2 regions of the Arthrobacter sp. MMS18-M83 genome follow, and region 2 is predicted to be linked to the other one. Evidence: riboswitches for the same ligand, from Rfam matches in the RefSeq annotation. Region 2 holds a riboswitch; the other holds the start of a gene.
What was found. A riboswitch is a leader RNA that binds a small molecule or an ion and turns the genes downstream of it on or off. The one in region 2 is predicted to bind glycine.

Region 1: another riboswitch for glycine. It lies ahead of gcvP (aminomethyl-transferring glycine dehydrogenase); the one in region 2 lies ahead of lipA (lipoyl synthase).

What each region holds. Positions count from the first base shown of each region.
Region 1 covers NZ_CP113343.1:2,021,571-2,037,507, forward strand. Annotated here, with positions in the region: gene OW521_RS09455 (DUF3263 domain-containing protein) at 1-152, opposite strand, end outside; gene OW521_RS09460 (uracil-DNA glycosylase) at 335-1,102, shown strand; gene OW521_RS09465 (siderophore-interacting protein) at 1,118-1,957, shown strand; gene OW521_RS09470 (threonine/serine ThrE exporter family protein) at 1,996-3,474, opposite strand; gene OW521_RS09475 (lipid II:glycine glycyltransferase FemX) at 3,553-4,626, opposite strand; gene OW521_RS09480 (DNA/RNA non-specific endonuclease) at 4,721-5,542, opposite strand; gene OW521_RS09485 (L-serine ammonia-lyase) at 5,629-7,059, opposite strand; gene glyA (serine hydroxymethyltransferase) at 7,370-8,707, opposite strand; gene gcvH (glycine cleavage system protein GcvH) at 8,704-9,087, opposite strand; gene gcvT (glycine cleavage system aminomethyltransferase GcvT) at 9,580-10,713, opposite strand; gene gcvP (aminomethyl-transferring glycine dehydrogenase) at 10,727-13,579, opposite strand; glycine riboswitch at 13,631-13,766, opposite strand; glycine riboswitch at 13,768-13,865, opposite strand; gene OW521_RS09510 (TetR/AcrR family transcriptional regulator) at 14,056-14,595, opposite strand; gene OW521_RS09515 (MFS transporter) at 14,679-15,937, shown strand, end outside.
Region 2 covers NZ_CP113343.1:2,916,091-2,932,027, reverse strand. Annotated here, with positions in the region: gene OW521_RS13895 (VOC family protein) at 1-422, shown strand, start outside; gene OW521_RS13890 (alpha/beta fold hydrolase) at 406-1,221, shown strand; gene OW521_RS13885 (SDR family oxidoreductase) at 1,218-1,961, shown strand; gene OW521_RS13880 (SDR family oxidoreductase) at 2,047-2,835, shown strand; gene OW521_RS13875 (thiamine pyrophosphate-binding protein) at 2,906-4,570, shown strand; gene OW521_RS13870 (alpha/beta fold hydrolase) at 4,587-5,201, shown strand; gene OW521_RS13865 (recombinase-like helix-turn-helix domain-containing protein) at 5,194-5,412, shown strand; gene OW521_RS13860 (Rieske 2Fe-2S domain-containing protein) at 5,416-6,504, shown strand; gene OW521_RS13855 (aspartate dehydrogenase domain-containing protein) at 6,658-7,458, shown strand; gene OW521_RS13850 (MarR family winged helix-turn-helix transcriptional regulator) at 7,509-8,054, opposite strand; gene OW521_RS13845 (cupin domain-containing protein) at 8,253-8,771, shown strand; glycine riboswitch at 8,912-9,010, shown strand; glycine riboswitch at 9,012-9,118, shown strand; gene lipA (lipoyl synthase) at 9,168-10,193, shown strand; gene OW521_RS13835 (methylenetetrahydrofolate reductase) at 10,282-11,022, shown strand; gene OW521_RS13830 (anti-sigma factor) at 11,056-11,823, opposite strand; gene OW521_RS13825 (sigma-70 family RNA polymerase sigma factor) at 11,820-12,320, opposite strand; gene OW521_RS13820 (COG4315 family predicted lipoprotein) at 12,476-13,027, shown strand; gene OW521_RS13815 (DMP19 family protein) at 13,175-14,005, opposite strand; gene OW521_RS13810 (DEAD/DEAH box helicase) at 14,172-15,937, shown strand, end outside.

The DNA.
Region 1 (15,937 bases), 890 kb from region 2:
GCCCCGGCGTACTTCCACCATTGCCTCTCCAAGGCGAGCATCTGCTGTTCGCGCTCGCCCAGCGGCGAGTCGCTGCGGATTCCGGCGGACAGGTCTTCGAGTACCAATCCAGTTGCTTCGGACGCCATGGATTCCCGTGCGGGTTCTGCCACGACACACTCCTTCGACGCATTGACTGAAAATTGTCCCGCCCCCATGGTAACGGGCGAATAACATCGATGTCATTCGCCCCGCCGCTTCCAGTGGAGTCGCGTTCTGCAGTGTCACTTCCCGCAGAGCCGTTTTTCCGCAGAGCCGTTTTTCCCCAGGGCCCCAAGACAGGGACAATGGCTGGATGGCAGGCGAAGAAGCGTTGTTTGAGCTTGAATCCGAAGATCACTCCGCCGAATTCGCGGCACTCCCGGGAAAAGCCCTGGACGACCTGATGGCTCCAGACTGGGCCGAGGCGCTTTCCGGCGTCGAGGACGAATTGCGCTCAGTGCTGGCCTTCGTGGCGGGCGAGGCAGCCCGCGGAACCCGAGTGCTGCCTGCGGCGTCGAACATCCTTCGCGCCTTCCGTCAGCCGCTTGCCGACGTCAAAGTGCTGCTCCTGGGCCAGGACCCCTACCCGACGCCGGGACACGCGGTCGGGCTTTCTTTCGCGGTTTCCGGGCAAACCCGGCCCATTCCCCGCAGCCTTTCAAACATCTACCGGGAAATGGAGTCGGATCTCGGCTTGCCGCCGCGGGTGCACGGCGATCTCTCGGCATGGACAGGCCAAGGGGTTCTCCTGTTGAACAGGGTCCTGAGCGTCGCGGCGGGTGCGGCGGGCTCGCACCGGGGCAAAGGCTGGGAGGCCATTACGACGGCGGCAGTCACCGCGGTCGCCGCGCGCCGCACAGTTGCCGGGCAGCAGAGTCCGCTGGTCGCGATCCTGTGGGGCAAGGACGCCGAGGGCGTTCAGCCCCTGCTTGGCGGCGCCCCAGCGATCACCTCCGCGCACCCCAGTCCGCTGTCCGCGTCGCGGGGTTTCTTCGGCTCACGCCCGTTCAGCCGGGCCAACGCCCTGCTCCGTTCGCAGGGCGCAGATCCCGTCATCTGGGAACTTCCACCGTTGCCCTAGCTTAGGCTTGCCTACATGACATCTTTGCCCGCGACGTCGTCTGCGTCCCGCAATACCCGCCCCCAGGTGAACCTGACAGTGCTGCGCATGGAGCAGCTTTCGCCCCACATGGTGCGCATCATTGCAGGTGGAACCGGATTTGCCGGCTACGCGAACAACGACTTCGTGGACCGGTATGTGAAGATCGTGTTCCCGCAGCCCGGCGTCGACTACCAGCTGCCGCTGGATCTCTGGGCCATCCGCGAGACCATGCCACGCGAGCAATGGCCGTACACCCGCACCTACACCGTCCGCTGGGTGGACGAAGCCGCCCAGGAACTTGCAATCGACTTTGTGGTCCACGGCGACGAGGGCCTAGCGGGCCCATGGGCCCTGGCTGCCCAGCCCGGCGACGCACTGGTCTTCACAGGGCCGGGCGGCGCCTACAACCCAGCGCCCGACGCCGACTGGTACCTTTTCGCGGGCGACGACGCCGCGCTCCCGGCGATTGCCGCGTCGATCGAATCCCTGCCGGCCAATGCCAAGGGCCTTGCTTTCCTTGAGGTCGATAGCGACGCCGACATCCTTGACATCGCTGCGCCCGACGGCGTGGAGCTGCGTTGGCTGTTTCGCTCCGGAGTCCCGGCAGGATCGAGTTCGATCCTGCTCGATGCCTTGGGCGAAGCAGAGTGGTTGCCCGGCCGGGTGGATGTGTTTGCACATGGTGAGCGCGGCTACATGAAGGGCCTCCGGGATATCTTCTTCAAGCAACGCGGGCTGGAGCGCTCCCAAGTATCGCTCTCCGGATACTGGGCCCAGGGGCGCGTGGAGGACGATTTCCAGGCGGAAAAGAAACTCCCGATCGGGCAGATCTAGAGCCCTCGCTCTTTGGGAGCTCTCGCGGCCCCCGCGGCTTAGCGCCTGCGCACGCGGCGACGTTCGTTGCTGGCTAGTCCCTTGGTCAACGGGCGGGCCAAATTGTCTCCCAGCACAATTCCTGCTGCCACACCCAGCACGATTGCGCCCGCGTTGAGCATGCCCCCCGAGCCCAGCAAGACGTCCGCTTCCTGAACCGTCAACACATACATGGACCGGAATATCTTCAGCCCGGGCAGCAAGATGAGGGCCGCAGGGACGGCCACCACCAATTGCGGCGCACCGAGTTTGAGCGCCACCATGCGCGCCAACAAGCCGATGATCACGGCGGAAATCGCAGGCGAGAGCCGGTCTCCGATGCCGAGGTTGGATGCCCCCCACAAGACGAAGTAACCCACCAAACCTACTGCCGCCGTCGGGAGCAGTAGTTTGAGCAGGGTCTGTTCGGTGATGCCGATGGCAATCACGGCCACGGCGATCAGGATCGCCTGGCCCCACAATGGATACGCCTCGGGGAATGTTTGGGTAACGTCGATCCCGACGCTGCCCGTGAGATCGCCAACAACCACCGCGACGGCGATCCCGGCGACGATCGCGCCGAAGGTCAGGATGGTTGACAGGAAACGTCCGGCCGCGGTGACCGGGAATCCGTTGATGGCGTCTTGCACCGAAGAGACAAGCCTTCCCGTTGGCAACAGCAACAGGATGCCGCCCGCCACGACGATGGATGGCGGAATGTCCGCCCCTGCCCAGCGGAGCATGAATGCGATAAACGTAACCAGGAAGGAGCAGGCCGCCGTCACGAAGAAGTCCGGCGTACGCCATTTGCCCAATTGCCGGGCCACGAGGTTGATGAGCATGTTGGAAACGAAGGCCAGGGTGGACGCTCCCAGTCCCCCTCCTAGTACGCCGACGAAAACAGCGGAGAAGACGCCGAATGCCATAGTGACGATCCACCGCGGATAGGGCTTGCTGCTCCGGATGATGTCATCCAACCGGCGAACGGCTTCTGCCCTGCCCACGCCGCCAGCCACGATGTCCGTGACGAGCTGGTGCACCTGGGCCAAACCCGCATAGTTGTTGGTCCAAGAGCGGACTACCCGGAGCAAGGTGAGCGGAGTCTGGTCCTTGGGCGCATAGTTGATCTGGACCGACTGGTTGGTGATGTCGACTTCGATGTTCTTCAAACCGAGTGAAGCCGTGACCGCGATGATGCTGGTCTCGACTTCCAGGGCACCGGCTCCATAACGAAACATGGATTCGGCCATGTGCAGCGCGAAATCGATGGTCTTGCGCGCCGAAGCATCTACGCCGCCCACTTGGATGGTGGGGTTGGCGTAGGGGCTGCCCGCCAGGCGGTCCACGATGCTCATGGGGGCGGTGGGAGGATTCTCGCCCTGGACGAGCCTGCGAAGCATGCGTTTGGCGTTGACATTCTGGCGCACCTGCGATGGCTTCAGTGGCTGCGTCTTAGGCAAGCCGTCCGTGTTGGGCCTGTTGTCGGGGCGGTCAGTCACGCGGGTATTCCTCCAAAGGGCGGGGCTCCTCCAAATATTGGGTGTTCCACAAGCAATTGACGGGGCAGCGCTGCGATTCTAGTAGAACTGCTGGCCCGTCCGGCGGGTGTAGATCTGCCGGGCGATGCGTTCTCCGGCAGCGGTCCAAAGCCTGTATTTCAGCGGGCTGATGACTTGGTCGTAGCAGCCTACGAAGTCGGTGACGGTCTTGCTGAAACTGGTCTTGAACAGGCCGAGTCCGTGGAACGGGTGCGAGGTGTCCTTGAGCCGGTCCGCGGGCGGAGTGCCACAGAAATCGTACTCGGTGCAGCCCAGTTCCTTGACCTGGTTGATGGCCGTCCACTGGACCAAATGCGAATCACCGTACTGTGCCCGCTTCTGCAGCGAACCGCCGTCCTTGTACGTGCCTTTCCGGCCGTAGTTGATGACGAAGGCCCCAACGGAGGGGACACCGTTTTCGAAGACGAACAGGAGCCGGCCCTGTCCACGGTCGATGAAATTGGTCCAGAACTGGCGGTAGTACACGAATTCGCGGACCCGCACCTGAGACTTCGCCTCGACGGTGTTGGTCATCAGCGCATACATGGAACGGAAGTTCTCTTCCGTGGGCTCCATGGTCTGGACCTCGACGCCTTCACGGATAGCCCGGCGGACCGCATTGCGTCCGCGGGAATGGAGGCTACGCAGTAGCTGATTCTCTTCCGGGGAAATATCCAGCAGGGCTGTGGAGTCGTTCGGCTGCAGGTTGGGGGTCTTGACCACACCCGTGGCCTCGATCGCGGCGCGGGCGTCGTCGCTGAGGACAATGTCCGGCTCGATTTTGACAGCGAACACCCCGAGCTTGCCCTGCTTTACGAATTCCTGGTTGGCCTTGATGATCCCCGGAATGTCCTCGACCCCGGCAACGTCCGGGCCCTTGATGAGGTACCAAAGCTTGCCGAGCAACGGAAACGACTTCTCCAGGACCAGGTTGTAGCTGCTGTAGTCCTGGGTTTCGTAGACGAGGTGCAGGGGCTTCCAGCCGAAGTGTTGTTTCACGTCTGCGAATGCCTCGGATTGGAGGAGGTTGCCGCCGTTGGGATTGGCCGTGACGTGTTTGTCCCAGTGTTCGATTTCCTCGGCGGTGGCAAAGCGTGCGGTAAATTCTCGCAAGGGGGCCGTGTCCAATCAGTTGCGTACTTGAGGCAGCAGGCACCGGTGTGCGGCGCAGGCGTTCAGGCTCAAGTCTATCGGCCCCCAGGACGAGCTACAGCCTGATCTGTTCCATGGCCTCCAGGTGGATGGCCTTCGGTTTTTCCCCAAGCTCCCGCTGGCCCTTGGCGAGGCGATCGGCGTTGACGAGAACGTCGAGCGGCAGCCCGGTGGCGTCCTCGATCTCCTTGATGGGTACCTGGAATGTGCGGAATGGCCCCAGCGGCGGCGGTTCTTCGGCGAGAAGGCGTTCCTTGGTGACCTTCTCCATCTCCACCTCGTCCAGCAGCGGGGTCTGATCCACCACAAAGCCGGCGGCACCGAGTTCGGCGTCGTTGGTCCACGCAGCAATCTTCCAGAATTTCCGCGGCACGTGCACACCGCGGTAGGGAGGGTCGTCATCCCGGAAGACCGGTCCCGTAAAGACGCTCATCCTGGCGCCGAAGGCACCGGCATGGCCAAGAACGTGGTCCTCAAGACCGGACCACAATTGCTTGCCTTGGTTGAATTTGTCGATCTGGGGTGCCGCGTTGGTGAACACGAACGTTTCCTGGTTGGCGGTCTTGGCCGTAGCCGGGTCCCCCCATACGGGGTCCAACCGGCGCACAAGATGCCCACGGTCGAAGGCATTGTTCGCATAAACATCCGGACCGGCCTGCTGCTCTTCGGGGACCCTGGAATCGAAATGCCAGGTTCCTTCGCGTGCCAAGGGGTCCAATTGGCTGCCCTCGATGTTCACGGCCACAATTGCAGCCAACCTGCGATCAGGACGGAACCGCACCGAAAAGTGGGTGTAATCAAGAAGAATCGTCGTCTCCGACGGACTGGGCAGCTCAAGGCCTGCCCGCAAAAATTCACTGCTGTATCCCCCGCTCATGGATACATGATGGCACTGGGTTACGACACTGAACAGACATTAGCTGAGCTCGACAAGCCCGATCGATTATCGGTGACGGACGCCCGTCAGCACTCCACGACGTTGACCGCGAGGCCGCCCATGGCGGTTTCCTTGTATTTGGAGGACATGTCCTTGCCGGTTTCGCGCATGGTCACGATGACCTCGTCCAGGGAGACCCGGTGTGTACCGTCGCCCCAGAGCGCCATCTTCGCGGCGTTGATGGCCTTGGCCGCGGCGATCGCGTTGCGTTCGATGCACGGGATCTGCACGAGCCCGCCGATCGGATCGCAGGTCAGGCCCAGGTTGTGTTCCATCGCTATCTCGGCCGCGTTCTCCACCTGCCCCGGGGAGCCGCCCATGACTTCGGCCAGGCCCGCGGCGGCCATCGAGGACGCCGAGCCCACCTCGCCCTGGCAGCCGACCTCGGCCCCGGAGATCGAGGCCTGCTCCTTGTAGAGCACCCCGACGGCGCCCGCGGCGAGCAGGAACTTCACGATCGTCTCGTCCCGGTCCTTCTGAGTGGCCTTGTCCATGCCGGGGGCGAAGTGCAGGGCGTAGTAAAGCACAGCGGGGATGATCCCCGCCGCCCCGTTCGTCGGGGCGGTGACCACGCGCCCGCCCGAGGCGTTCTCCTCGTTCACGGCCAGCGCGATCAGGTTCACCCATTCCTGCCAGTACTTCGGATCCCGGTAGTCGGAGTCCTGGCCTTTGGTTTCCTTCAGGAGCCTCTCGTGCCAGTCAGGGGCCCGACGGCGGACCTTCAGCCCGCCGGGCAGCACGCCTTCGCGCTTCAGGGACGTTTCGACGCATTCCTCCATGACGGAGTAGATGTGCAGCAGGCCGGCCCGGATTTCTTCCTCGGTCCGGGAGGCGCGTTCGTTGATGAACATGATGTCCGAAATGCCCAGTCCCTTGGAGGAACAGCGGCCCATGAGCTCCGCGGCGGTCCGGAAGGGCAGCGGGAGTTCCTTCTTGGACTCCTCCAGTTCCTTCTGCGCCGCGTCTTCCTCGCCCTCGCGGACGATGAAGCCACCGCCCACGGAAAAGAACGTGGCCTCGTGCAGCACCTCGCCGTCGGCGTCGGAGACGGAGAACTTCATCCCGTTCGTATGCCGGGGCAGGACCGTGAGGGGGTGCAGGATCATGTCCGCCTCCCCATACGCCAGCCGCACCCCGGATTCCGGATCGACGGCGCCGCCCAGGTTCAGTGTGCCGGTTTCGGCAATCGAGGCGAGCCGTTCCTCCACCTCCTCGGGAAGGATCTCCTCGGGGTGGTAGCCCTCCAGGCCCAAAAGCACCGCGGTCATGGTGCCGTGCCCGCGGCCCGTAGCAGCCAAGGAACCATACAGATCAACGCGCAGGGACGCCACGCGCTTGAGCGCACCGGACACCTTGAGTTCGCCCGCGAAGACCGCCGCAGCACGCATCGGCCCCACGGTATGCGAACTCGAAGGACCAATCCCAATAGAGAAAAGATCGAAGACGCCAACAGCCATGTCGGTTCCTAACTAGATATATAGACGGAGACGGTGGGAAGGTGAGCAGCGCGGCCCCTTCGGGACCGACATCCGGCAGGCCGCCAGTCTTTAGGCCCTTTGGGACCGGCATCCGGAAGCGTGCGGCCCCGCCGTCCCCCTAACCTCGCAAGCTCGGTCAGGGAACCCGGACGGCGTGGGCCCATCCGGTCGCGAAAACGTCCGCCCAGCGGGCGTCTACGCGACCGAGCACGCGGAGGATGTCAGTTCCAACGGCCGCGGTGAGCTGGCTCCGGGACCAAACCGGACCCGGAGCCAGCGGCGGAGAACCTCAGCTGAGGTTCGCAACGCCCGGGTAGAGCGGGTGCGCGGCGGCCAGGGCCTCCACGCGGTGACGCAAGCCGGAGAGGTCCGCGCCGGCGTCGGCGATCAGTGCCTCGGCGATGATGTCCGCAACCTCGCGGAACGCCGCCTCACCGAAACCGCGCGTTGCCAGTGCCGGGGTGCCGATCCGCAGACCGGAGGTCACCATCGGCGGGCGCGGGTCGAACGGAACCGCGTTGCGGTTCACGGTGATCTCGATCGCGGCGAGGCGGTCCTCGGCCTGCTGGCCGTCGAGTTCGCAGTGGCGCAGGTCCACGAGCACCAGGTGCACGTCCGTGCCACCGGAAATCACCGAGATCCCCTTGGCAGTGACGTCGGGCTGGACGAGGCGTTCGGCCAGGATCCGGGCACCGGCCAGCACACGCTCCTGGCGTTCCTTGAACTCTTCCGAGCCGGCGATCTTGAAGGCCACGGCCTTGCCGGCGATCACGTGCTCCAACGGACCACCCTGCTGGCCCGGGAAGACCGCCGAGTTGATCTTCTTGGCGATGTCGGCGTCGTTGGAGAGGATGATGCCGCCGCGCGGACCGGCGAGGGTCTTGTGCGTCGTCGAGGTCGTGACGTGCGCGTGCGGGACCGGGGACGGGTGCAGGCCGGCGGCCACCAAGCCGGCGAAATGCGCCATGTCCACCATCAGGTACGCGCCCACCAGGTCGGCGATCCGGCGGAACTCGGCGAAGTCCAGCTGGCGCGCATACGCGGACCAGCCGGCCACGATCAGTGCCGGCTTGTGCTCCAGCGCCAGGCGCTCCACCTCGGCCATGTCGATCCGGTGGTCCTCTTCGCGGACCTGGTACGGCACGACGTTGTACAAGCGGCCGGAGAAGTTGATCCGCATGCCGTGGGTCAAGTGCCCGCCGTGCGCCAGGTTCAGGCCCATGATGGTGTCGCCCGGCTTGATGAGGGCGTGCATCACCGACGCGTTTGCCTGGGCACCGGAGTGCGGCTGCACGTTCGCGTACCCGGCACCGAACAGGGCCTTCACACGGTCGATCGCCAACTGCTCGATGACGTCCACGTGCTCACAGCCACCGTAGTAACGCTTGCCCGGGTAACCCTCGGCATACTTGTTGGTCAGCACCGAACCCTGCGCCTGCATCACGGCCACAGCCGTGTGGTTCTCCGAGGCGATCATTTCCAGGCCCGACCGCTGACGGTTCAACTCGTCGTCGATCTTCGCCGCGATCTCCGGATCCAGCTCGGACAACACCGTGTCCAGGCTCGGCGACACTACCTGCTCGAACACTGCGTTCTCGGTGCCTGCGGCCCCGGTTGCGGCGCTCACAGCTCGCCACCGTTCTTGGAAGCGTATTCCTCAGCGGAGAGCAGCGGGCCGTCGGACTCGGCGGCCACCTTGAAGAGCCAGCCTGCGCCATACGGATCGTTATTGATCAGGGCAGGATCGTCGACGACGGCGGAGTTCACTTCCGTGACCTCGCCCGTCACCGGGGAGTACAGGTCCGAGACGGACTTGGTGGACTCAACCTCGCCGCAGGTCTCCCCCGCAGTCACAGCCGAACCGACCTCGGGCAAGTCAACGTACACAATATCGCCGAGGGCATCGGTGGCCACGGCGGAGATACCGACAGAAACAAGGTTCCCGGCTTCGCGGGCAACCCACTCGTGCTCGTCGGAGTACTGCAGTTCAGGTGCAACTTTTGCCATGTTTTTTCCTTTACGTTGGTCTAAAACAATTGTGGTCGGGTTGGGTGGCGGATAACGGAATTCCTCGGCGTGCTCGCTCGTTCCTCGCTTAGACGCACGCTGCCGGAATCCCGTCACCCGCCCTCCGCCAGTTCAGTTTTCGGGGCCAACAGTTCCGGAAAGAACGCTGGCCTTTCGGTTTTAGTTGTGGACCCGTGGTTCCCGTGGGCCAATCCAGTTTCTGTAGGCCAAGCTGCGGCAGGCGGCCCATCATCGAACGCGACGGGTGCCAAGCTCGCATAAGAGGCACCAAGGGTGAGTCAAGGTTCATACGGTTCGCCCTTCTGTTCGATAACCAAAGGTGACGGGGACGGCCCCATCGGGACCGGCATCCGGCAGCGGGCGTCTAAGGGAGCGTCACGTCCGCTCAGCGGGCGTCTTTCGCGACCGAGCCCGCAGAGGATGTCGGTCCCGACGGGCTAAACGCAACCACGGTCACCCACCCACCGAAACTTACTTGGCTCGCTTGTAGAACGGCAAGGCGACGACTTCGAACAGCTCGGGCTTGCCGCGCAGGTCTACGTCCAGTGCCGTGCCGGGTTCTGCGTGTTCGACGTCGACATACGCCAGTGCCACGGGGTAACCGAGGGTGGGGCTGGGCTGGCCGGAGGTGACTTCGCCGACAACCACGCCGTCCTTGAGGACCGCGTAGTGGCTACGGCCGGCGCGGCGGCCCAGGCCCTTGAGGCCAACCAGCTTGCGGCCGCTAGTGGAACCGGCGCCCTCGGCCTTCAAGGCTTCCAGGGCGGAACGGCCCACGAAGTCGCTTTCCTTGGCCAACGAAACTACTGGGCCCAGACCCGCCGCGAAGGGGTTGCCTTCGCGGGAGAGCTCGTTGCCGTAGAGCGGCATGCCGGCTTCGAGACGCAGGGAGTCGCGGGAAGCGAGGCCCGCGGGGATCAGCTCGCCGTCTTCGGCTGCGGCGGCGATTGCTTGCCACAGGGCGGCAGCGGCATCGTTGTCCACGAAGATCTCGAAACCGTCTTCACCGGTGTAGCCAGTGCGGGCGAGCAGCAGTTCCACGGTGTTCCCGGCAAAGGTGAAGGGCACCTCGACGGCGGCGTAGTACTTGAGCTCGGTGAGGAGGGAGTGCTGTTCAGCCGGGACCAAACGGAGGAGGATCTCTTCCGCCTTGGGGCCCTGGACGGCGATTAGCGAGGTGGCTGCCGAGGCGTCCTCGACGACGACGTCAAAGTTGGCGGCGCGCTGTGCCACAGCCTCGGCAACAACCTTGGCGTTGCCGGCGTTCGGAACCACGAGGAACTTGGAATCCCCACGGCGGTAGGTGATGAGGTCGTCGATGATGCCGCCGTCTTCCTGGCAGATCAGCGAGTACTTGGCCTTGCCAACCGACATGGCCGAAATTTTGCCGACCAGCGCGTAGTCCAGAAAAGCGGCTGCTTCCGGACCGGTGACCCAGACTTCGCCCATGTGGGAGAGGTCGAACAAGCCTGCGGACTGGCGGACGGCGTGGTGCTCGGCCAGTTCGGACGAGTATTTCAGGGGCATCTGCCAGCCACCGAAATCGGTGAAGGAAGCGCCGAGCTTCTTGTGCTCTTCGTAGAGCGCAGTGTAGTTCTCAGTCATCGTGAGGAGTCCTTTAGTTCTCGAAGGCTTCGATCGGAGGGCAGGAGCAGACCAGGTTACGGTCGCCTGCGGCGCCGTCGATGCGGCCTACGGGCGGGAAGTACTTGTCCTGCTTGAGGTGGTGGACGGGGAAGACAGCCTGCTCGCGGGAGTATTCGCGGTTCCAGTCAGAGCTCACGACGGCGGCCGCGGTGTGCGGTGCGTGGCGCAGCGGGCTGTCCTCCACCGTGAAGTCGCCGCTCGCGACCTGGTCGATTTCCTTGCGGATGGTGATCATGGCTTCGATGAAGCGGTCGATCTCGCCCAGGTCCTCGGACTCGGTGGGCTCCACCATCAGGGTGCCCGCCACCGGGAACGCCAGCGTCGGGGCGTGGAAACCGTAGTCGATGAGGCGTTTGGCCACGTCCTCGGCGGTAACGCCGGTGCGGGCCGTCAGTTCGCGCAGGTCCAGGATGCACTCGTGAGCCACGAGTCCGTCTTCGCCCGTGTAGAGAACCGGGAAGTACTCGTTGAGGCGGGAGGCGATGTAGTTCGCGGCAAGCAGCGCGGACTTGGTGGCCTCGGTGAGGCCTTCGCCACCCATGAGCTTCACGTACGCCCACGAAATCGGCAGGACACCGGCCGAACCGAAGCGGGACGCCGAGATGGCAACGCCGTGCCCGTCTTCATGGGCTGCCTTGTTGGCATCGCCCGGCATGAAGGGTGCAAGGTGCGCCTTGGCAGCGACCGGGCCCACGCCCGGTCCGCCGCCGCCGTGCGGGATGCAGAAGGTCTTGTGCAGGTTCAGGTGGGACACGTCGCCGCCGAACTTGCCCGGCTGGGCCAGGCCCACGAGCGCGTTGAGGTTGGCGCCGTCAACGTACACCTGGCCGCCGGCCGCATGCACGGAGTCGCAGATTTCGCGGACGTCAGCGTCGTACACGCCGTGGGTGGAGGGGTAGGTGATCATGATGGCCGAGAGGACGTCCTTGTTGGCGTCGATCTTGGCCTGCAGGTCCGCGTGGTCGATGGTGCCGTCGGCCGCGGTGGCCACGACGACAACCTTCATGCCGGCCAGCACTGCCGAGGCAGCGTTGGTGCCGTGGGCGGAAGCCGGGATGAGGCATACGTTGCGCTGGAGGTCGCCGCGGGAGTGGTGGTAGCCGCGGATGGCCAGCAGGCCCGCGAGTTCGCCCTGGGAACCGGCGTTGGGCTGGATGGAGACCTGGTCGTAACCGGTGATCTCCGTGAGGTCGGCTTCCAAATCTTCGATCAGTTCGCGCCAGCCCTCTGTCTGGGAATCCGGGGCGAACGGGTGGATCGAGGCGAATTCCGGCCAGGAGATCGCTTCCATCTCGGCCGTGGCGTTCAGCTTCATGGTGCAGGAACCCAGCGGGATCATGGTGCGGTCCAGCGCGAGGTCGCGGTCCGAAAGCTTGCGGATGTAGCGCAACAGCTGGGTTTCGGAACGGTGCGTGTTGAACACCGGGTGCTGAAGGTAATCGGAAGAACGCTCGACGGCGGCCTCCAGGGCGAAGCCCTCACGTGACTCCGCGAGCGAAGCACCGAAGGCGGCGACGACGTCGGCGAGGACCGCCGTCGTCGTGGTCTCGTCGACAGAGATGCCCACGGTGTCCGCGTCGATGCCGCGCAGGTTGATGCCCTTGGCCTCAGCGGCAGCAACGATCTCGGCTGCCCTGCCCGGGACGCGGACGGTGACGGTGTCGAAGAAGCTGCCGTGCAGGACCTCAAGGCCCGCGGCCTTCAGGGACGCGGCGAGCGTGCGGGCGTGGTTGTGGGCGGTTTCGGCGATCGCCTTCAGGCCGTCGGGGCCGTGGTACACGGCGTACATCGAGGAGACGATGGCAAGCAGTGCCTGCGCGGTGCAGATGTTGGACGTGGCCTTCTCGCGGCGGATGTGCTGCTCGCGGGTCTGCAGCGCCAGGCGGTACGCGGGGGTGCCGGCGTCGTCCTTTGAAACGCCCACCAGGCGGCCGGGCATGGAGCGCTCGAGGCCCTTCTGAACGGCCATGTAGGCGGCGTGCGGGCCGCCGAAGAACAGCGGCACGCCGAAGCGCTGGGTGGAACCGACAGCGATGTCGGCACCCTGCTCGCCCGGAGGCGTGATCAGCGTGAGGGCGAGGAGGTCGGCGGCAACGGTGACGAGGGCGCCGCGTTCCTTGGCGGCGGCGATCACGGCGGAGTGGTCGAACACCCGGCCGGAAACGCCCGGCTGCTGCAGCACGATGCCGTTGATGTCGCCGTCGGGCAGTCCCTTGGACAGGTCGGCGATCTCCACTTCGAAGCCCAGCGCCTCGGCGCGGCCCTTCACGATGGCGAGGGTCTGCGGGAGGCAGTCGGCGTCGAGGACGGTCTTGCCGTCGTGGGCCGTCTTGTTCTTGTTGGCGCGACGCATCATGAGGACTGCTTCGGCGACGGCCGTGGCTTCATCCAGCAGGGAGGCGTTGGCGATGGGCAGGCCCACGAGGTCCTGGACCATGGTCTGGAAGTTCAGCAGTGCCTCGAGGCGGCCCTGGGAAATTTCCGGCTGGTACGGCGTGTAGGCCGTGTACCAGGCCGGGGACTCGAGGATGTTGCGGCGGATCACCGGCGGAGTGACGGTGTCGTAGTAGCCCTGGCCGATCATCTGCACGGCCGTCTTGTTCTTGGCCGCCAGTTTGCGCAGTTCGGCCAGAACTTCGACCTCACTGAGGGCGTTCTGGAGGGTCAGGGCGACGTCCTGGCGGATGTCATTGGGAACCGCGGTGTCCACGAGCGAATCGACACTGTCGTAACCGACAGACTTGAGCATGATGTCAATGTCGGCCTGGCGACGGGCGCCGATATGCCGGTCAACGAACGTGGTGGAGGTTGAACTAACCGTCACGAAGGAACTCCATTACTAAGGCGGCGTGGGTACGCCACAGCTAATCGGGTTCCTCCCCGCTCTGTATTGGACCTGAGAGTTTCCGCGAATCCGTGCTTATGGGCACTGTTTCGCTTGCACCGTCGGTGAGCACAGCGTGTTCCAGTGTCTGGGACACCAGAGGGCAGCGTGCTGCTTTCCAGAGTTGCCTTGCCGCGGCGGTGCGTGGGCCTGAGAGATTCCTGGGGAGGATTTGCTCCTACGGCGCCTGCATCACTTGCCTGCAGGACTCTCCCGCCGCAGATCAAAGGCGTATTCAGTTGTGTGAATCGGATCGTGGTTGCCGGTGACGGCTGCCACAACTGTCAATTGTCCTATGGACTGCTCGCGTCCGCAAATGATGTCACCGGTCTCGCCCGACTTTCCCAACTGACTGGCACCTGTTGTCGTTTTGGAGCCTCTAAACGACAACTACTGCGAGCCAGTTGGGCCACCGTTCAGTCACGGAGGCGTTCGACGGCGGCCAGCAGCGCACCGACGTCGGCGCTCCTCTCGCTCGCATTGGTTCCCGGGCCGCCTTCAAGCATTGCGTTGAAGTAGAGCCCATCGCCCATATACCGGACCGCTTTGGCTATCTCCGGACCCACTTCCTCGGCGAGCACATCCAGCCATTGTTGCTGGATCCCTGCAAAGCGCCTGCGGGTTTCTTCGTGGGCCACCTCCGCGAGCCGCGTGGCGGCGACGAACACCCTGTCCATGGGGGTATCGGCCCAAAGCGAGGACTTGATGAAGAACGCCGAAGCGCCCTCGGGAGCCGCCTTCATCGCCTCAATGTCCATTGCTGCGAGCCTGTCCATGCGTTCCAGCAGGGCGCTGATCATGGCTTCCTTGTTGGGGAAATGGTAGAGCAGGCCGCCCTTGGACACTCCCGCGCGTTTGGCGACGGCGTCGAGCGTGGCAGCCCGCTCCCCCACCTCGATCAGCAGGGCTTCAAAGGCATCCAGGACAGCGTCCCGGGCAATAGGTTTTCGCGGCATGGTGTCCATCATCCCCTAGTTGGATATGTCAGTGTCGATACGGCAAGTTGAAACTATACCGTCCAGACGGTACAGTTATTCTCATGTTCAGCCCGTCCACAACCCAGCATCCCCGCACCCCGTCAACCCAATCCGCCCCGTGGCGCGATTGGACTGCCCTGGCGCTCTTGATGTTCCCCGTGCTGCTGGTGGCTGTTGACAACACTGCGCTGACATTTGCTCTTCCGGAAATCGCCCGGACGCTGGAGGTCGGGGGCGTGCAGCTGCTTTGGATTGTGGATGCCTATGCGCTGGTGCTGGCGGCATTGCTGGTATCCATGGGCAACCTGGGAGACAGGATCGGCCGCCGCCGCTTGCTCCTGATCGGCAGCACGGGCTTCGCAGCCGTTTCCGCAGCCACCGCGTTCGCCCCGTCGGCCGAATGGCTCATTGCGGGACGCGCCGGCCTGGGCATCTTCGGAGCCATGCTCATGCCGTCCACATTGTCCTTGATCCGCAACATCTTCCCGGACCCGAACCGCCGCCGGCTTGCCATCGCGGTGTGGGCCGCGGGATTCTCCGGCGGCGCCGCGCTCGGGCCGATCTTCGGCGGCTGGCTCGTGGAACATTTCTGGTGGGGAGCCGTGTTCCTGGTGGCCGTGCCGCTGTTGTTGCCCCTCCTTGCCTTCGGCCCGTTCCTGATTCCCGAGTCCAAGGATCGCAATCCGGGCAAGCCTGACGTTCCCAGCATCGCGATGTCCATCCTGACCATGGCACCGGTGGTTTATGGCATCAAAGAGGTCGCTGTGCACGGCTTCGGCCCCGCCCCTGCAGCCTTCATGGCGTTCGGCCTGGCCATGGGAATCATCTTTGTCCGCAGGCAGCGCTCCTTGGCATCGCCCATGCTGGACGTGCGTCTTTTTGGGAACAAGGTGTTCAGCACAGCCATCATTGCCAACGTCCTGTCCCTGTTTTCCATGACGGGCTTCATCTACTTCTTCGCGCAGCACTTGCAGCTTGTGGAGGGCCAGTCCCCCATGGAGGCAGGAATCGCCATGGTTCCGGCTCTGCTGGCCACCATCGTGGCGGGCATGGTGGTGGTTCCCCTGGTCAAGCGGATCCGCCCGGGACTGGTGGTGGCATCCGGCCTGACGTTGAGCGCCATGGGTTATCTCGTGGCGGCCTTGGGCAACCATGGCCAGGGCCCCGGGTACCTTTTGACGGCACTCTTGCTGCTTGCCATCGGGGTTGGATCGGCGGAGACCATCTCCAACGACCTCATCCTGGGGGCCGTTCCTGCCGACAAGGCCGGCGCGGCCTCGGCGATCTCCGAGACAGGCTACGAACTCGGCTCATTGCTGGG
Region 2 (15,937 bases):
TCGCTTTCAATCAGGCCCCCTGGACAGCGGTCAACCACGTGGCCTACGAAATGCAGAGTATCGACCATTTCATGCGCGGCATCGGGTCACTCAAAACCCACGGTATTGCCCCCCAGTGGGGTCCGGGCCGCCACGGTCCCGGGGATAACACCTTCTCCTACTTCACCGATCCCGCAGGCCTTGTTTGTGAGTACACCTCTGAAGTGGCGCAGGTTGATGAAGACAGCTGGCTGTGCCGTACCTGGAAGCGGACTCCCGAGCTGTCGGACCAATGGGGAACCGCCGGGCCGCCCACCGTAAATGTTCGCACCGCTATGGCCGGAATCCCCGATGACGGCTACCGCTCGCTGGTTGTTCCGGGTAGCGCCGATTACTTCACCGTCCCCTCGGTAAATGCAGCAAGCCATGCAGTTGCCCACTGAGGTAGCTACCACCACCGGAAACCTGGACAGCCGTATTTCCCTCCACAACGTATCGCTGGTGGTCCGCGGTGAAGGAGCGCCTGTCTTCCTGCTGCATGGCATCGGGGGAAATGCCTCGTCTTGCGGGGCGTTGGCGCAACTGCTCAGTGAGGCCGGTTACCGCACGTTCTGCTGGGATGCGCCCGGCTACGGGGAATCTACGGATCCGCGGGGACCGGTGGACCACTCCGGGCTCGTCTTGCAGATTTTGGCTTCCCTCGCCGTCGGACCCGCCCACCTGATCGGGACCTCGTGGGGAGGAGTTATCGCCACTAAAGCGGCAGCACAAGCACCGGATGCTGTCCGCTCTCTGGTTCTAGCGGACAGCACCAGGGGTTCGGCTGTTACCGGGGATTCGGCGGACAGGATGTTGGCGCGCATCCCGGAACTAGCCGAATTGGGGCCAGAAGCCTTTGCCGGCCGACGGGCTCCCCGGCTTCTCTCGCCCTCAGCGGATGCTGTCACGGCCGCGGCGGTCAGGTCCGAAATGGCCGCGGTCCGGCTTCCTGGTTACACGGCCGCGGCAACCATGATGGCAGCCACCGACACATCGGATGTGCTGCCGTCTCTGCAGGTACCGTCGCTGGTCCTGGTCGGCGAAGACGATGTAGTTACCGGCGTGGCTGAATCTCGGATCCTCGCTGAATCCATAACAGACGCTTCTTTCAAAATCGTTTCCCGCGCTGGCCATGCCGCAGTGCAGGAGAAGCCCGCAGAGATGGCGTCATCGATTCTAGAGTTTTGGAAGAGGCTTTCATGACACGGTTGATAGTAATCACCGGCTCTGGACGCGGACTGGGGTTCAGTATCGCTGAACGGCTGGCAGCCGGAGGTGATCGCATCGTAATTGCTGAGAAAAACGCCGAGATCGCAGAACATGCAGCAGTCACGCTGCGGGAACGCGGCTTCGATGCTACGGCAATCATTACCGATATTGCGGACAAGGCCTCCGTTGCCGCCTTAGCCGATGCCGTCCGGAAACTGGGCGGGGCAGATGGTCTTGTCAACAATGCGGCTCTTGCTGACGGGGTTGGCGGTGACACCTTCTGGGACCTTGAAGAAGATTTCTTCCAGCGGGTCATGAGTGTGAACGCCTTCGGTACATGGCTGGTGAGCAAGCACTTCTATCCGCAGCTGGCACAAAAGCAGGCAGGGGCCATCGTGAACGTCGCTTCCGACGCCGCGCTGTATGGCTCGCCGCGTCTGGTCCACTATGTCGGCTCCAAAGGAGCCGTCTTGGCGATGACCCGGACCATGGCCCGTGATGCGGGAGCAGCCGGGGTCCGTGTAAATGCTGTCTCGCCGGGCCTGATCAGGGTCGAGGCAACCGAATCCGTGCCGTCCTCCCGCTACCGGCTTTACGGGGAGAACAGGGTGCTGGAAAGGGACCAGGTGCCCGAGGATATCTCAGGGGTTGTCCAGTTTCTGCTCTCGGACGCTGCGGCGTTCATCACCGGTCAGAACATCGTGGTGGATGGCGGCTTTGTCATGGGGCATTAAGACGGTCATCACCGGCTGAAACATCCCCCATTCCCAAAACTACCCACGATGCCGGGCTCCGGCTGATGATCAAGGAGACCAACAGATGGATCTGCAATTAATGGACCGCACCGTCATTGTGACCGGAGCGAGTTCCGGGGTCGGGCTGGCTACCGCCCGTTACCTGCTCGCAGAAGGCGCCAAAGTAGCTGCTTGCGCCCGGGATGCCGGGCGCCTCGCGGCAGCTTTCGATCAGTGTGTCTGGACTGATCGGGACTCGATCTACCTGGCTAGCTGCGACGTCACCGACCGCAAAGCCACCGACGCATTTGTTGCCGGGGCCTTGGAGAACTTCGGGGCTGTTGACGGGCTGGTGTGCAATGCCGGCCGTTCCCTTATGGCCACGTTGGATGAGACGGCTGACGAACAGTTCCGCGAAGAATTCGACCTCAAGATTTTCGGGGTGTTGAACATAGTGCGCTCGGCGCGGGCTGCCCTGGCAGCGTCACCGCACGGCTCAGTGGTTAACGTCAATGCCATCCTGTCCCGCCAGCCTGAGCTGCGCCTGGCCGCTACTTCAGCCGCGCGTGCCGGGTTGTTGAACCTGAGCCACTCACTGTCTGAAGACCTCGCCGCGGACGGTACCCGGGTCAACTCAGTGCTGCTCGGATTGATCGACACCGGCCAGTGGCGCCGCCGATTCGAGCAATCAGGCAGCGGGCTGGACTTCGCGGACTGGAGCGCCGAGATCACCAAAGACCGGGGGGTAAAACTGGGCCGCTTCGGCACAGCTGAGGAAGTCGCCTTCCACATTCTCACCCTTCTATCCCCGCTAAGCGGCTATACAACAGGAGCCACGATCGATGTCGGCGGCGGTGTTGGCCGCTATGTGTAAGGCGCCTGCCATCTGGCTCACATTGAATCGCCTGCCCAGCCTTGATCTACGAAAGAGATGAGTCATATCCATGGAACAAGGAACGAAAATACCCCAAAACCCTACCGGCGGTGACATCCTCGTCCGGGTCATGCGCAGGCACGGCGTTGACACCGCTTTCGGGGTGATCAGCATCCACAATCTTCCCCTGATCGAGGCCGTGGACCGGGAACTTAACTTCGTCGCCGTCCGCCATGAAGCTGCGGCCGTGAATGCGGCGGATGCTTACGCGCGCGCTTCGGGCAAGTTCGGAGTAGCCCTGACCAGCACCGGGACAGGTGCCGGCAACGCTGCCGGGTCGATGGTGGAGGCACTGACTGCAGGCAGCCGCGTGCTACACATCACCGGCCAGATTGACAGTGAATTCCTCGGAAGCAACCGGGGAGTGATCCATGAGGTCCCACGCCAGCTGCAAATGCTTCAGGCAGTATCGGGCTACGCACGGACCATTTTCAACGCCAAAGATGCCGAAGCGGACCTGGAGGAAGCTATTGCGCACCTGCTGTCCGTCCCGCATACTCCGTCCAGCCTGGAATGGCCCATTGACCTTCAGTACCTGGCCCTGCCAGAGGACCAGCGACCAGCGGACCCACCCAGCCGGCCTGAAGTCTCCATCGACCATGAAGCCGTGGCCGAAGCCGTTGAACTGCTCTCGCAGGCCAAGAGGCCCCTCATCTGGGCAGGTGGCGGGGCCGCAGGTGCCGGTACGGCTCTCGCAGAGCTGCTGCACCGCCTCGGGGCCGGGTTGCTGACCAGCAATTCAGGCAGAGGCGTGGTGCCCGAAGACGACGATCAGGTAATCGGAAACTTCGCAACCACGCCCGAGGCGCTGGCACTCCTCGAAGACGCGGACGTGCTGCTGAGTGTTGGAACGCATTTCCGTTCCAACGAAACGAAGCACTACTCTATGGCACTGCCCAGCACGCACATCCAGCTTGACATTGATCCTGCCGCCATCGGCCGTGTCTACCCGGCTGATGTCGGGCTGGAGGGGGATTCCCGAATCCTGCTCGAGCAGATCGTCAGGAAACTCTCCGCCCCCTGCGTCGAGACGGGCTGGACCGAGCGGGTGCGCGCGACGCGCCGGAACGTCCGTGCCGCCCTGACCGAATACATCGGCGGGTATGCCGAGATCTGCGAAAGCCTTCGCCGGCGGCTTGACCGCGAATCGGTGATCGCCCGGGACGTGACGATCCCCTCCAGCCAATGGGGCAACCGCCTGCTGGAAATCTACTCTCGGGAAACGAACATTTTCCCGCTCGGCGGCGGGATCGGTCAGGGACTCGCCATGGGCATCGGCGCCGCCTGCGCCCGGCCCGGGATCCCCACAGCGGTGATCGTCGGCGACGGCGGACTGGCGGTCCACCTCGGTGAGCTCGCCTCCCTAGCAGGTTCGGGTGCCTGGTGCGTAGCCCTGGTCTTCAATGACAGCGGCTACGGAGTCCTTCGGAACATGCAAAAGGCCAACGGCTTCGCCGAAGCCGGCGTGAACCTTCACACACCGGACTTCGATCTGTTGGCCCAATCACTTCACCTGCCGTTCTGGCGGGTCCGTGGTTCCGGACAGTTCGACCAGGCGCTGGAGGAAGCGCTGGCAGTCCGAGGACCGGCGGTAATCGAAATTGACGTCACGGCCCTGGACCCAGCCCCGGGAGCGTTTGTGCTGCCGGTGCATATCCCCAGCCGGAACCACTAAAGGACGAAGAGGAAAAATGGCACACACAGAACCACCGACTCTGGACAGTCCACAAGCGGACACACGGCAGATCCGGCACCGGGTCGTCTGTCTCCACAACGGCTCCGGAGCCGGGGAATGGTACACACGGCAGGTGGCCGCCTACGATGCCCAAACCTTGGATGGCAACGATCTGGGTGCCACCGCCCCAGAAGACCAGCTTGAAGGATGGGTCACAGCTGCTGCCGCAGCGCTGCGGGACGGCGGGGTCACCCCGGTGCACCTAGTGGCTTCCGGCCGTACCGTCTACGGCACGATCGTGCTCGCCGGCCGTTATCCCGAGCTGGTCAAAAGCATGATTCTCGGTGACCCGGAGGTTGACACCTCCATCGAGGGATATGCCCATTCGCTCCAGCTCGTTCAAGCCCCATCGCTGGTTATCGCCGCCGCGCCGCAGGCAGACACCGACATCGCCAAGCCCCAGAGCATTGCCGGCGGCATCGACAATGGGGTCTTCGTCATTATCGAAAATACCGCCGTCCCCGCACACCGAACAAGGGCTGACTCTTTCAACGAGTGGGCCACATCATTCATGAACATCGCCGAAGGCCTGCACACCTTCGCCGAATCGGAGGAGGATTTCCGTGACTGAACAATACCTAGAACCGAATCAGGCCCGCACCGGGCGTGTGACTCCCTACGAGAAGAAACTCGCCGGGGCACTCAGCGAGATCTTCGCTGGCGGCACAAAAGATCTGCCGCGAGTGGTTGCAGGTTTGAACGGCCTCGGTCTAAATGCTCCGGATGGCAGCCCGTGGGACGAAGCCCGTTTCCGCGCCGAAATGCGACGATTGGGAGAATAAGAAATGACAACTACAACACAAACCGCACGCCCCACCGGCGGCAAGAGCAAGACAAAGAACGTCGTCGGCGTCCGCCACGAAGTCGATGCCAAGGAACTGGCAGTGATGGGCTTGCGGGACCGCTGGTACCCCGTCTACCCCTCCCGTTTCGTCGGCGTTGGGGACATGGTCAAGGTCAAGCGCCTGGGCGTGGACTGGCTGCTGTTCCGCGACGCCACCGGACGTATTCGTATGCTCGAGGACCGCTGCCCCCACCGCAGTGCCCCCCTCTCGGTCGGTCAGCACCTCGGAGACCGCGTGGCCTGCAAATATCACGGAGTACAGGTCGATGGAAACGGTACGGTAATTTCCGTTCCTGGCATGCCCGGATGTGCCCTCGAAGGCCGAACCGTCACGACGTCGCTGGCAGTTGCAGAAGCAGCCGATACCATCTTTGCGTTCATGCCACTGACAACTGATTCCGAGGTAACGGAGTTCAAGCTGCCGGACCGCTTGGCCAATCCGGAAATTTCCTGGTTCTCGAACTTCGCGGAATGGAAGGGGCCCTGGCGTTTCTACATGGACAACGTCCTGGATCCGATGCACGGCGCTTTCCTTCACCGCGACTCACACTCAATGTTCGGCGGAGACACCAGCGCCCGCTTCCGCATCCGCGAAACCGACCGTGGCTTCTTCTTTGAGAAGACGGACCAGCGCGGCGTGAACTTCGACTGGGTCGAGTACTGCCGCGAAGCCATGGACTACGTCGATCTGGAAATCCCCTATGCCGAGTCCGCAGGACCCGGCGGGACTTTTGGCATCGTCGGCATGGCCACTCCCATTGATGCAAACAACTCGGCAATTTTCCATTGGCGCACCCGCACCGTCTCCGACTGGGAGCGCGACGTCTGGCGGTTCATGTACAAGACGACCCTTGAAGAAAAACACTGGGCAGTCTTGGAACAGGACCGAGAAGTCCTCGAAGCTCTCGCCGCCGACGCTGACAAAGACGAACACCTCTATCAGCACGATCTCGGCGTCGCACGGATCAGGCGTGTATACGAAGCCGACGCTGAAAAGCAGGCCGCCGTCCTCAGAGGGGAAGGCCTTTAATAGAGCCTCCGAAAGTCGGAATGTAATTGGCAATCCGACTTTCGGGGGCCGCCAACCTCCTCTCCCGCTAAGGCGCTGTAGAGCGCGTGAAAGCACCGGTAGTTCAGAGTGCGAGCGGAACTAACTGCCTACTATCAAGACTTGAAGGACATTATGAAGTCAGCACGCACCTGCCGAGTCGGAGTTATCGGTTACGGCGCCATCGGAGTACCCGTCGTTGCTGGGATTACCAAGGGACGGGTCGCAGGGGCTGTCTTGGAAGGGGTCATCTCCCGGAGCCTGCTAAGCAGTGCCCCGGTGAAGCAGCTCACCCTGACGGAGGCTCTGGAATGCTGCGACTTGCTGGTTGAATGTGCAGGTCAGGAAGCACTCGTCGAACACGCCGAGTTTGTCCTCCGCGCGGGTGTTGACCTGCTCGTGACGTCGGTTGGTGCCCTGGCGGATAGAGAATTCTCAAAGCAGCTCAACGCCGCCGGGCCCGGGCGGCTCTTCCTGACATCTGGCGCAGTTGGCGGCCTCGACCTTTTGTCCTCAGGCGCCCGGGCGGCAGGCTATGACAGAGTCACGATTACGACGACGAAACTGCCGGACTCCCTTGTCCAGCCCTGGATGAACGAGGCTTTGGTTGAGGAGATACGCAATGCTCGTGGCCCACTGGACATTTATAAAGGATCGGCCGCTGAGGCCGCGCTGTTATTCCCCAAGTCCCTAAACGCTGGCGCCGCCGTTGCCATCGCTGTTAACAACTGGGACGCTGTGACGGTCAGAGTAAGGGCAGACCCCGCGGCGGAACTGACCAGCCACGTCATCGAAGCTTCTGGAAACATGGGGGAATACCGGTTCGAAATCCGCAACAAGCCTTCTGAGGACAATCCGAGGACAAGCGGTGTAGTACCGTTCGCCGTACTACGATCTCTGGACTCCATTATCGGTGGCCGGGGTGGGTTGATATGAGTGCAGGAACCGCCTCGAACTACAGCCTCCCGCATCGGGCAGTAAGCGTTTCAGGAGCCTCGGCCAACCGCTTCCATCGCATTGACATCAAAAGCGACCACCGATGCCTCCGCCTTCTTTAACAGCGCTGCGAGTTGATCGAGCTCCGATGGTGTCAGACCGCTCAACATTTGACGTTGCTTGTCTAAATGCTTTCCGAATGCCTCATCGATAACAGCCTTACCATGTGCGGTCAGCTGGGCGTACACAACCCGACGGTCTTCGCGGGTCCGAACTCTCTCGATGAGGTTCTGCTCCTCCATCCTGTCCAACCGGAAAGTAATACCACCGGTCGTGAGCATGGAGGAGGTCGCGAGCTCGCCGGCCGTCTTCCGGTGCGGTGGCCCGGAGCGGCGCAGATTGGCCAGGACGTCGAAGGACGCAAGTGTCAGACCGTACGCATCAAAGTAGGAACTTTCGACAGCGCGGACCTGATTGGCCAGCCGCAAGAGCCGCCCGAGGACGCCAATTGAGCTCGCATCCAAGTCCGGCCGTTCACGCAGCCAATCCGCCAGAATGCGGTCAATGGCGTCGGCTTCAGTTGAATCGTCAGGCATGGACCCGTCCTTTGGATGTAGGTGATGCATCTAAACATTGAGCTTTTCAGCAATCAATTAACTCAGTCTAGTTCCACTCAAGGTCTTGTTACTTAGTTCAATTTACCTTAGTGTTGAGATAGTTAGAGTTGAGGGAGTCACTCCTGAGCTTTGCTGCCAATTTTTGGTTTACATCGCCCCAGTCAGAGAGGTTTAACAATGAGTGAAACCGTAAGTGCACCGACAACAGATCTCGAAGAGCTCATCGATTCGTCTATCGCGTCCCGTGAGAGCCGTGTTGTTGACTTTGACACTCTGAAATTCCAGACAAAAATGGGAGACAAATTCCGGCGTGGCCAGGTCCGTTACATCGGCTCCGGGGCTACCGGGGACCACTCGGACGATAACAACATCCTCCAGGCCGAGCACTTCACGTTCTCTAACATGGTTCTGCCGGCCGGGTGCGTAGGACCGGAGCACACTCACCCTGACGTCGAAGAGGTGTTCTTTGTCCTCGAGGGGCAGGTGGAGTTCAGCGTCCACGATGTCGAGGACGGTACAAAGACGGCCAGTCGTGTTTTGGGCTACCGCGACCTGATTCGCGTTCCTGCAGGCGTTCCCCGGAGCCTTCGCACCGTCAGCGAAGATGATGCGCTGATCTGCGTAATCATCGGTGCGAAAAAGCCGGAGATTCCCTTCTACCCGCCGACCTCCGAGATGCACGGAGTCACTCGCTAAAAATGTTCTCCGAGAAGCGCGGGTACAAGTTTGAGCCGTACCCGCGCATCCGGAGTTCCGGTTGAACAGCCGACTCTTTGCGCACCGTCCGGGCACCGGATACCATGTGAGACGTGTCACCGAAAGGTGGCACGTGCTTATGATCTGCGGCGGGAGAGCCCTGCCGGTACGTTTTAGCAGGCGCCGTAGGAGCAAATCCTCCCCAGGAATCTCTCAGGCCCATGTACCGCCGCGGCAAGGCAACTCTGGAAAGCAGCCCGGGCAACCGGACTCACCGACGGTGCAAGCGTCCAGCCGCGAAGGCGGGGTGGCGCGGAAACTCTCAGGTCCAATACAGAGCGGGGAGGAACCGAATCATCGTGGCGCGTCCGCGCCACCTGAATTATGGAGTTCCTCATGACCCTGGTACCTGAAGGCCGTAAGCTGCTGCGCGTTGAACAGCGCAACAAAGCCGTCCCGGTCGAACGCAAGCCCGAGTGGATCAAGGCCAAGGTCCAGATGGGCCCGGAATTCGTGGGCCTGAAGAACCTCGTGAAAAAGGAAGGCCTGCACACCGTCTGCGAGGAAGCCGGCTGCCCGAACATCTTCGAGTGCTGGGAAGACAAGGAAGCAACCTTCCTGATCGGCGGCTCCGAATGCACCCGCCGCTGCGACTTCTGCCAGATCGACACCGGCAAACCCTCCCCCGTGGACATGTTCGAACCCACCAAGGTCGCCCGCTCCGTCCAGGCCATGGCCCTGCGCTACGCCACCGTCACCGGCGTCGCCCGGGACGACCTCGCCGACGAGGGCGTCTGGCTCTACGCCGAAACCGTCCGCAAGATCCACGAACTGAACCCCGGCACCGGGGTGGAACTGCTCATCCCGGACTTCTCCGGCAAACCCGAACACATCAGCGCGATCTGCGACTCCGCCCCCGAGGTCTTCGCGCACAACGTCGAGACCGTGCCCCGGATCTTCAAGCGCATCCGCCCCGCGTTCCGCTACGACCGCTCCCTGGACGTCATCACCCAGGGCCGGGACGCCGGCATGGTCACCAAATCCAACCTGATCCTGGGCATGGGCGAAACCCGGGCCGAAATCTCCGAAGCCCTTACCGACCTGCACGCCGCGGGCTGCGACCTGATCACCATCACCCAGTACCTGCGCCCCTCCGAACGGCACCTGCCCGTGGACCGCTGGGTCAAACCCCAGGAATTCGTCGAGCTCGCCGCCGAAGCCGAGGACATCGGCTTCCTCGGCGTCATGTCCGGACCCCTGGTCCGCTCCTCCTACCGCGCCGGACGCCTCTGGGCCACCGCGATGCGCAAAAAAGGCCGCGACATCCCCACCCACCTGGCCCACATCGCCGACGGCATCCAGGACTCCGGCACCACCCGCCAGGAAGCCAGCACCCTCCTCGCACACCACGCGACGGCCTGATCCGTAAGGACCCCAGCATGTTCCCCACCCGGATTGAAATCATTCCCTCGGACGGAATCGTCGAGAAGGTCCAGGCGACGGTGCCTGTATCCACAACACTCACCGTTACCTGCTTGCCCCATCACGGCATTACGCGAACCATGGAGGCTTCCCTGAAGCTCAGCCTCCTCGGCTACAACGTGATTCCGCATCTCTCGGCACGCGGGCTGGAGGACCGGGGCAGCTTTCCGGCATCCTCCGGGACTGCGAAGGTGCGGGGATCACCGAGGTCTTCGCCGTTGGTGGAGACGGACCGCGAGGTGCTGGCCCCTACGAATCGTGCCTTCACCTCGTGGAGGATATCGCCGAATACTCCGGCGGCAGGATTTCGGCGGGCATCGCCGGCTACCCTGAAGGTCATCCTTCCGTGGGCGGGCTGGACCTCTTGGATGCCCTGTTGGCGAAACAGCATCTGGCCACGCACGTTGTCACACAGATGTGCTTCTCCTCACCCAAGGTCCGGGATTACACAGCGCTCCTGCGTCGCGAAGGGGTGGAACTGCCGGTGTGGGCCGGAGTGGCCGGGGCGGTTCCCCGGACCAAGCTGCTGGCCCTGGCAACCCAGATCGGCGTCGGGACGTCCCTGAAGTTCCTCAGCAGCAAGGGAACTCTCGCCCGCCGGCTCTTGAGCGGCGACAGGTACTCACCGGAGAGCCTCGTCTCCGAACTCATGGCCCACGCGGACAGCGTCGCGGGAATCCATCTCTACAGCTTCAACAGGCTGGACAGGCCCACGTGGGAACCAATGGACCTGCCCGATCCTGCGGCCAACGAACCAGCCTCCGCGTAGCCGGCGGGCGGCCTTAACTGGTTCCGGGGACCCCTAGCTCCCCGGGACCGAAATCACCGCGACCGTCTTCTGGGCGTCGTCCCGCAGTTCCACGCCCGAGATCCCGGCGAGCTGGACCGGCGTCGCGCCCGTCACCTTGATGCGTCCGCTGGACGTCGCGGTCCAACCGCACGCCAATTCCTCGTTGCCGTCGCGGCCCTTGACCCACAGGTACATGGTGCCCTGCAGCGGCATGCTACGGCCTTCCAGTTGCAGCTCGGTCCCCCACGACTTCTTGACGAGCCCCACTGTGAGTTGCAGGCCGTTGTCCGTCTGCACCGAGTAGCTGGCGTCAGGCTTGGGCGGCTGGTTCAGCAGCGGCCCGGCGAGGACTCCCAACCCGAGGCAAGCGGCGGCCACGGCACTCACCAGAGCCGTCCACCGGCGTCGGGACTTCCGCCGCCGCGCTGCCATTTTCAGGAGGATCGGCTGCGGGAGCGTTTCCGAAAAGGTCCGCAAAAGTGAGCGAGCGTCGGAAGTGGGTTCGACGGCGGGGCGTCCGACCGTGAAAGGCGCAGCGGATTGCCCAGCGGCAGGGCGCTCGACGGCAGGGCGCTCGACGGCGGGGCGCCCGGCGGCGAGCGCGACGGCGTCGGGCACGGGGACGGCGTCGAGAAGGGCCGGAAGGCTTTCCAGCTCGCCAAGCTCGCGTCGGCAATCAGCGCAGAATTCCAGGTGCTCCTCAAAGGCCCGTGCCTCGTCAGCCTCCAAGCCGCCAAGCAGGTAGGCGCCCAGCAATTGGTGAAGTCCTGTTTCGTTCACCGCTGCACCCCCATTTCGTCCAGAATCGTGCGAAGCGCCCTGACGGCGTAAAAGGCCCGGGATTTCACGGTTCCGCTGGGGATGTTGAGCCTCAGCGCGGCCTCGTTCACCGTGAACCGTTCGTAATGCAGAGCTATCAGGACCTCCCGGTGCTCAGTGCTAAGCCGCAGGAGGGCTTCTTCCATGAGGACCCGGTTGAGGAGCTCGTCAACGCGTTCGGTGGCTTCCCCCGGGTCCGCCATGTCGCGTTCGGCGGCCTCGGCGGGCCGCCGCTGGGCCTTCCGATAATTATCGATGATGACGTTGCGGGCAGTGCGGAACAAATAGCTGCGGAGGCTCCCGGTGATCTGAGGCGCGTGCTGCCAAACCCGAAGGATGGTTTCCTGCACCACATCGTCAGCCAGATGTGCGTCCGGCGTGCAGCTCAGCACGAAGCGGCGCAGGGCTGTGCCGTGGTCGCGGTAGATCGCGGCCACGACGTCCTCGTCGAGCGGCATCGGCGCCTCCTGTCTCCTGTCGGCTTCCCCTTCTCCAGCGATACGACGTGCCTGACACGAAAAAGGTTCAGCCCTGTGAACCATTCTTCACCTCACGTCGTCGTACGGGTTAGTTTCCGGCACGCCAACGGCCGGTCCAAGCAAAGGAGCACACCATGAAGAAGCAACTTGGCACCGGTCTGGGCGTCCTCGCACTGGCCATTGTCCTTAGTGCCTGCGGAGGCAGCCCGGGCACTTCTACAACTTCTACAACTTCATCAAGCCCGGCGAGCTCAAGCGCCGCGGCGCCGAGCCCGACGGCGACGAGTCCGGCACCGTCGTCGAGCGCTTCTGCTGAGGCTTATGACCTGGAGGTTGCAACGTCGAGCGCCGGCAAGATTGTGGTGGGCGCCAACGGCAGGAGCGTGTACTTCTTCACCAAGGACGTCAAAGATTCGGGCAAGAGCGCCTGCACCGGAGGCTGCGCCACCTCGTGGCCAGCCGTGACAACGACGTCGAGCAAGCCGACGGCTGAGGACGTGAGTGGAACCCTCGGCACCATCCCCACGGCAGACGGAAAGATGCAGATCACCATCAACGGAATGCCCATTTACTACTTCGGGCAGGACAAGGCCGCCGGTGACGTGAAGGGCCAGGGCGTGAACAGCGTCTGGTACCTGGTCAGCCCGTCCGGTGACATGGTCAAGGGTGGCGGCACGGGCTACTGAAACCCTCGCTCACCTTTGAGCACCAAACAACAAACGCTCCTTCAGATCTGTCCGGCCAGGCCGGCAGATCTGAAGGAGCGTTTGCCTTGGAAGGCTCAAAGGTGAGCGAGCGTTTGCCTCAAAAGCCCTAAAGGTGAGCGAGCGTTTTTAGGCGTCTTCGAACTCGACGGCCGCGATGATTTCCTTCGTCTCCGGGTGGATCATGAAGGCTTCGTCGTCCTCTTCGATCATGATGTAGTTGCCGTGGTCCGTGGCGAAGTGCCAGGCGAGGATCGTCTCGCCGTCGTGCTCGTAGTTGGGATCGCCCATGGTGATCTTCTCCAGCTCGTAGCCGGCGACGTCGCACAGTTCACGGATGATGAGCTCGAATTCAGGGGCATTTTCGAGTTCGGCTTCGGCGGCCTCGGCCTGGCGCTCTTCGAGGTTCGGAATGAGGGCGACGCGCTCGGCGATGTGGGCCTTGCGCTGCTCTTCGTCCAGGTAGAGGACGCCATCCTGGCTGCGGAGCCACGCTGCGTTGAGTTCGATGATGTCCTCGGTCTCCAGGAGGGATTCGAATTCACCGTCGAGGGCTTCGAGTTCGGCCACGGCTTCCGCTGCCACTTCCGACTCGTCAAGGTCGCCGTCCAGGTACGCCTCTGCGTCGTCCTCGGACAGGGCGTCGAATGCTGCTGCGGTGCGGTTGAACAGCTCAAGGTGGCCGGTGGCGCCCATGGCTTCGAGGCCTTCGCGGACAAACGTGTCCACCTCTTCGCGCTCCGGGACGGTGAATACGTACTGGGCGAAGCCGCCGGCCAGTGCCTGCGTCAGGTAGTAGTCCACAAAGTAGCTGCGCAGCGCGTTGGTAGCGATTTCCTCATGGTTGAGGAGCTCCTCGTACATCTCGTTGACCACGGTGACGTTCGCGTCCACAACGTCTGCGTTGGCGGCCTCGATGCTGTCCTTCGTCAGAATGACGGGGTTCTCAATGCTGGTCATGGGATTTCCTCACTGCTAGGAAGCTTGTGCTCTCCGGACCCTTTCAACGTACGCGGGGGCGGTAGTCGGGCAGGCTAGGCCGAGGTGAACGTCCGGCAAAGTTTCAGCGCCGCTCGCGGCTGACTAGGATTCATAGATAGCCTCCTGCCGAAAGTAGCCCCAAAGAATGCCTTCCCACTCAGACGACTCCTGGGAACTGGCGATTCAGACACCCGCCATTAACGACCGCTCCTTGGCGGCCGGCCTCGCCTATGCCATGGGAAGCCGGGTCAGCAGCATCACTTTCGACTCGGCCACAGGTTTGATGATGGGCAAGGTCCGGGGCAGTGGCCCATCAGCGTATTCGACGTCGGCCAAACTGGTCCGCAAGCCCGGCGGCTGGAGCTGCACCGTAGGGGTGTGCAGTTGCCCCGTCCGCAAAGACTGCAAACACGTGGCGGCCCTCCTCTTCGCCGCCGAGGACCATCCTGCCGTGAGGGCTCAGCTGCTCAGCGCCCCCGCGTTCGGACAGACGGCCCAGACCAGCGGAACGGTGCAGCGGCCGGCGTGGGAACAGGCCCTCAGCAAGCTCATCGCCACTCCGGGAACCGCCCCGCAAGGCCAAGGCCTCCCCTTGGCGCTGGCGTTCGAGGTGGAAGAGCCTGCCCCGCACTTCTCCTACACAGGCCGGCGCGATCCTCTCCGAAGCGTGCGCCAGCTCAAGGCGCGCCCGGTGATGATGGGAGCCAAGGGCAAGTGGATCCGCGGCGACGTCTCCTGGACCAACCTGAACTACCTCAGCTACAAGCGCGAATTCAACGAAGCCCACATCGACTGGATGCAGAACTTCCTTGCGGCGCATTCCACCACGGACTACCGGCAGCTCACGTCCAGCATGTGGATGTTGCTCAATGAATTCGCTGGCAAGAACTTGTGGAACCTTCTGGCCGAAGCCGCAAAAGTGGGGGTCGCGCTCATCCACTCCGGCGGTGCTGAACCTGTCCGCATTGCCGCGGAGCCCGCCGTCGTCGGGCTTGACCTCAGCCGGCCCGACGACGGGCTGCAGCTGGCGCCGTCGGTGACCTTGGGCGGGAACGCCCTTGATCCGGCGACCTTGGGCTTGATCGGCCGCCCGGCGCATGGCTTGTTCTTCACTGGCCCTGGCGAGGGGCATCTGCCCGGCGTTTCGGCCCCCGAGAATCTCATCACGTTAGCCCCGCTGGAGGGCGGCGAGTCGCAGGAACTCCTGGACTTCGTCATGGGCGCGTCCCGGCTCCAGATCCCGGCCGAGGACGAAGAACGATTCCTCACGGCGTTCTTTCCGAAGCTCAAGCAGTCCACCCGGGTTACGGCGGCGGACCATTCCGTGGAGTTGCCGGTCCTCGCCGTGCCCACGCTGTCCCTGCTGGCAAACTACGGCGCTGACCACCGGGTGAGGTTGCATTGGGAGTGGCACTACAAGGCCGGCAAGCTCGTGACTGCCCAGCCCCTCTGGCGGCACCCGGACGATCACGGCTACCGCGACGACGCCGAGGAAGCGCGGATCCTGGAGATCCTAGGCCGGCCTTGGGACACGGTTGGCGCGCTGGGCGAATCCTCGAGCGGCGGATGGGGAGCCCCGCGGCTGGCGGCCTCGGTGGCGCTAGACGGGCTGGACACGCTGGCCTTCACCGAGGAGGTACTGCCCCGGCTCCGGGAACTGCCCGACGTCGTCGTGGACACCTCAGGCGAGATCGCCGACTACCGCGAAGCCACCGAGGCCCCCGTTGTCTCCATTTCGACCAAGGCGACGGACAGCCGCGACTGGTTCGATCTCGGCATCGTCATCACGCTCGAGGGCGAACCGGTGTCCTTCGCCGCAGTGTTTTCCGCCCTCGCCGCGGGCCAGAGCCGCATGCTCCTGCCAAGCGGCGCCTACTTCTCGCTGGACCTACCCGAGCTGCACCAACTCCG